DNA from 2 places in the Paenibacillus sp. Y859 genome. Region 1 is predicted to be linked to the other one. Evidence: riboswitches for the same ligand, from Rfam matches in the RefSeq annotation. Region 1 holds a riboswitch; the other holds the start of a gene.
The links. Region 1 has a riboswitch for cyclic di-GMP ahead of AC1TO8_RS12350 (methyl-accepting chemotaxis protein). Riboswitches for the same ligand answer to the same signal wherever they lie in the genome.
Positions count from the first base shown of each region.

Region 1 (2,493 bases):
GGACAATTATTGAACCGACTAGCGGCAATACAGGTATTGGCTTAGCTATGATTGCAGCGGCTAAAGGTTATAAGGCTATTCTTATTATGCCTGATAATATGTCCAAGGAACGAATCAATATTCTAAAAGCATACGGAGCAGAGGTTGTTCTAACGCCAAGTAATGAAAGAATGCCGGGTGCTATTGCTAAGGCACTGGAACTCAGTGGAGAAATTGTCGGGAGCTTCATACCTCAGCAGTTTGAGAATCCTGCTAATCCTGATATTCATCGTATCACGACCGCTCCGGAAATATTGGAGCAAATGGATTATCGTTTGGATGCATTTGTAGCTACCGCAGGTACAGGAGGTACGATTACAGGTACAGGCGAGAAGTTACGTGAACATTTGCCTAATATTCATATCGCTGTTGTGGAACCTCAAGGATCTCCCGTTCTTTCTGGTGGTCAACCTGGTCCGCATAAATTAGTGGGCACGAGTCCAGGCTTTGTTCCGAAAATTCTTAATACAACGGTATATAATGAAATTATTCAGATAACGGATGTAGATGCTGTTGGAATGATGAAGGACCTAGCTCGTCTTGAGGGCATTCTTGTAGGACCTTCCTCAGGTGCATCTGTTTATGCCGCGATACAGGTAGCCAAGAAGTTAGGAACCGGCAAGAGAGTAGTATGTATAGCTCCTGATACGGGTGAACGATACTTGAGCATGGAGTTATTTTGAAATATAAGGATATCTATTCATATCACGCCCATGGAAATCTCATATTCCTCGGGCGTATGATTTCAATGTGATTAATCTCTTGGATAGTCCACTCTCATAATATCTAGAAAAGGTATCTTCGTTAGTTCTATATCATACTGAATATGAACTAATCGGGTTCTTGAGTCCAAGAGCACGATCTGACCACGCACCTGTTCTTGCCGTCCCCAAACGGTTAATACGATGTCACTTTCCTCGTTCTTTGCTTCGACTAATTGGTTCCCTAATTCTTCTAATTCAAATTCATCACGCGTGGGCCTCTTCGCAACCTTTGGCTTAGCCATATAAATCCCTCCCTTACACAACAAGACCGAATCTCCAGTATACCGTCAAATGATGTTGAAGTCATTTCTATCTTCATCATTTCATTGAGTTTAGGTCGTTAGAACCATAAAGTTCTACTTTTAGAAAGAAAATTTCAGAAAATTGCAAAATTCAATGGAAATGATTACAAATACGTAGTAAGATAGGACTCGTTATTGTATTTTAATAAATAGATATAATGAACTAGGATTTACTTGGATGGATTATTAATTTCATAAAAAAAATTCGGCAAAATTACTGAAAAGTAGTGACGCAAAGCTAAAGGGACTAAATCCGCATGGGATAGTCAGCCAGTTACATGAAAAATTGGTGATTTGCGGCTGTTATAACAGTTTCCGTAGATCACCTTTTTTTTGTCTTTATGAATAGACAAAACTGAACTTGAAAGGATAGGGGGGAACGACGTTATAATTGTAGTTTCAACGACATTAGATTTCGCACATATTAAACAGACAAAGAGGAGATAGGACATGAAGTTACCACAAATGTTTAAATCGATCACTAACAGAAGTATTGTCACTAAAAATATGATGTGGACTAGTATATCCATTATTTTAACAGGAGTTATATTAATTATATCAAGTTATTATATTCAAGGAGAAGTTCTTACAGATCAATTGGAGTCTGATTCGCAGAAAATTATGGAGTCTTGGAAAGGGAAGATAACAGCGGAAGAGACTCTTGAAGCGAAAGCTAATACAGACCGTAATTCACCGATTCATCGAAAAATGGCTGAGGTATTTGCCGAATTGCCAGAGATGCATCCTAACGTTGCTCAAGGTTACATATTCGGGCCTGAACTTGTGAATGGCAATGAAACATCTATTATCGCCTTTTCAGATGAAGTGATGGATATGCTTGCTGCAGACGGACTAGCTTACGGGGCGCTGTACCCTCAGCCTACTATTCATGCTGATGGTGTCAGAGAAATGTTGAAGACGAAGGAAATGGCATTTACTGATCCGTATGATGATGACTACGGTACGTGGGTAACCGTTCTATCACCCTATGAAGATAGCGAAGGCAATATATTCGCTTATATGGGTATAGATGTTGATGCGAGCTTAATTATGGCTGGGAAACAGGCATTGCTAAAAAGTACGTCGATAGCTCTACTTGCTACCTTAATTGTTATGTTGGCGCTGCAATATTTCATAACGAAGCGGACCTTTGCACCTGTGAAGCACTTGATGAATGCTCTAGAGACACTAAGTAAAGGTGACTTTAACGTTCAACTACCAATAGGCAAGGATGAATTCGGTCAAGTAGCGGAAAGATTTAACGCGACAGTCACCACTATGAATCGCTTGGTAACGACTATTAAATCCGTATCTTTACAATCGGCAGAACAATCGAAAGAATTGTTCTCCAATCTGGAAGATAACCAAGAAATTTCAATGGAGATTAC
Region 1 is NZ_JBXCIZ010000004.1:280,905-283,397, forward strand. Features, by position in the region: gene cysK (cysteine synthase A) at 1-722, shown strand, start outside; gene AC1TO8_RS12345 (YolD-like family protein) at 794-1,045, opposite strand; cyclic di-GMP riboswitch class I at 1,303-1,387, shown strand; gene AC1TO8_RS12350 (methyl-accepting chemotaxis protein) at 1,556-2,493, shown strand, end outside.

Region 2 (2,493 bases), 110 kb from region 1:
AGCGTGTGATACGCCAGCGCTATTCATTCATGAACCTTTCGAACAAGTGAACTATACCGAGGTCGTATTGGAGGAAGATGAGAATACATCTGTATCCTACACATGTGAGACGAATGAAGACTTTGCGAAGGTTGAGAATGATACTTTTTCTTTAAATAATATGATTTATCTTCTTGATACAATGAGTGAAATCATCATTGAGAATGAGATTCCATTCTGTGAGCTAGATGCCCATGCGGGTGATGGTGATTTTGGCATGAGTGTTGCGAAGGGGTTCAAGCAATTAAAGACAGAGTGGAATGATCTCGTAACGAACCACACCATGGATATTGGAAGTTTCCTAGATGCGTGCTCTCTCATTATTATGGAGCATTGTGGAGGGGCCTCGGGTCCAATCTGGGGTTCTGCATTTCGAGCAGCTAGTAAACATGTTGGAAACAAACAAGAGCTATCCATTGATGAGTTCGCTCAAATGATGGCCGCCGTTGTGAAAGGCATTCAGGATACAGGTGAGAGAGCCTTTGGCCGTGGCGCTGTCGTTGGGGACAAAACATTGATTGACGCGCTTGTTCCTTATGCTGAATCTTGGGGAAATAGTGCACTTGATGGCGATGACATTAAAGTTGCCTCAACGAAAGCGGCTGATGCGGCTGTCGAAGGAGCGAAACAAACGGAGGCGATCGTTGCTCGTATGGGAAGAGCGGGTACCGTTGGTGAGAGAAGTATCGGTTATCCCGACGCAGGAGCACATGCATTAGGGGTTATTTTTACAGAACTTTCAAAAGTAATAAAGTGAACATAAAGGCACCCGAGGGGGTGCCTTTTGATTTGTCTATTGATGGCGAATAGTAATATATTAATGATTGACAATTTTCGATACGTGGAATATATTGGACTACAATAGTTCCTTTATACTATTTACGGAGCAAAAAATATGATGTAAGTCACGAAAGTACATCTGCGCTAACGACAATTGTATATTTTGGCACACTAATCGAAAGATTAGCTCGCAAAGCCTCGGAATCTACCAGTCTATGTTAATAGACTTATGATCGTCCAGCTGCAATTAACCTCGTTAATGCAGCTGGACCTTTTTGTGTTCCGGGGAACTAAATCCATAAATATCAAGGAGGAAACAATGAAACGGAGCTTAAGACGTATAGCGATGTGGGTGCTCGTATTTTCGGTGTTCATAGGACTTATACCAGGGACCTTGCTAACAAGCTCTGCTGATGCAACGAATCAGCCAGAATGGCCCAATCCGGGTGCAGTCAATCTAACAAAGGTGGCTGTGCCTACAGGGACATCGGGTCAATGGAAGGTAACGTTGACCGTTGAGGGTAAGAATATCCAGAGTAATAGTACCACAGACGTTGTAATGGTCATCGACCGGTCAGGCAGTATGGATGATTCGAATCGAATGAAGAACGCCAGAGCAGCCGCAAATAAATTCGTCGATAATTTACTAATTAAAGATTCGACAACAAGAATTGCGGTGGTGTCCTTTTCTGAGGGTATAACAGATGTAGCTGGATTTACAGGGGTTAGTGGTAAAGCAGCTCTGAAGACTGCTATTGGCAAGATTTCTGCTAGTGGTGGTACCAACATTCAGGCAGGGATTCATCGTGCTGATGAGTTATTGGCGGGAAGCCAAGCACAGAACAAGGTCATTATTCTCTTAAGTGATGGCGAACCGACTTACAGCTATAAGGCAGATAAGGCGACAGCTTATACCTGGCCAGGAGATACAAAGGCAGGGTTTGCACTTTCAGAGTTTAAGTATGGGAGCACCCTTGGTTCAGGTTCGGACTATGGATTAAAGTATGGGTCATGGCCCTTTTCTAAAGATGAAACTTATAAGGTGAATAAATTTGATGTAAAAGATAATGGTATTGCAACCATATCAGAGGCCAAACTAGCCATGGATAAGGGAATTAGTATTTATTCCATAGGACTCGATGTTGGGAATAATAACAATGCCAAAGATGTATTGAATAAGAGTCAAAACAAGGGGTATTTTGCTTCAACCAGTAATGAGTTGAACAACGTCTTTACTGATTTGTCCAGTAAGATTTCCTTTGCAGCGGAGAACGCAAAAGTTATCGACCCGATGGGAGTCGAGTTCGATAAGATCGGTGATATCACCGTTTCTCAAGGAACGACAAAATGGAACAGTGGGACAGAAACGATCGACTGGAATATCGGTAACATTGCCGAGGGTTCTCCAGCAACGATGAGCTATACCGTTAAGATGGATGCGAACGCAGATCCGGAAGTGTTACATCCAACGAACAAAAAAACAACATTGACCTATACTGATGCCAATGGCAAGCCGGCATCGAAGGACTTTAAGGTTCCAGAAGTGAGCTTCGGTAAAGGTTCCATCACCGTTAGAGGGTATTATGTTAATGCGCAAGGCGATCCAATCAATACAGCCGGAGTTGTTGTAGATAGCGAAGATAAAGCAGAACAGCTATACGATGAACCGTTTAC
Region 2 is NZ_JBXCIZ010000004.1:171,126-173,618, forward strand. Features, by position in the region: gene dhaK (dihydroxyacetone kinase subunit DhaK) at 1-796, shown strand, start outside; cyclic di-GMP riboswitch class I at 975-1,068, shown strand; gene AC1TO8_RS11880 (MucBP domain-containing protein) at 1,139-2,493, shown strand, end outside.
Region 2: it holds a riboswitch for cyclic di-GMP, as region 1 does, so the genes downstream of both, AC1TO8_RS11880 (MucBP domain-containing protein) here and AC1TO8_RS12350 (methyl-accepting chemotaxis protein) in region 1, are expected to answer to the same signal.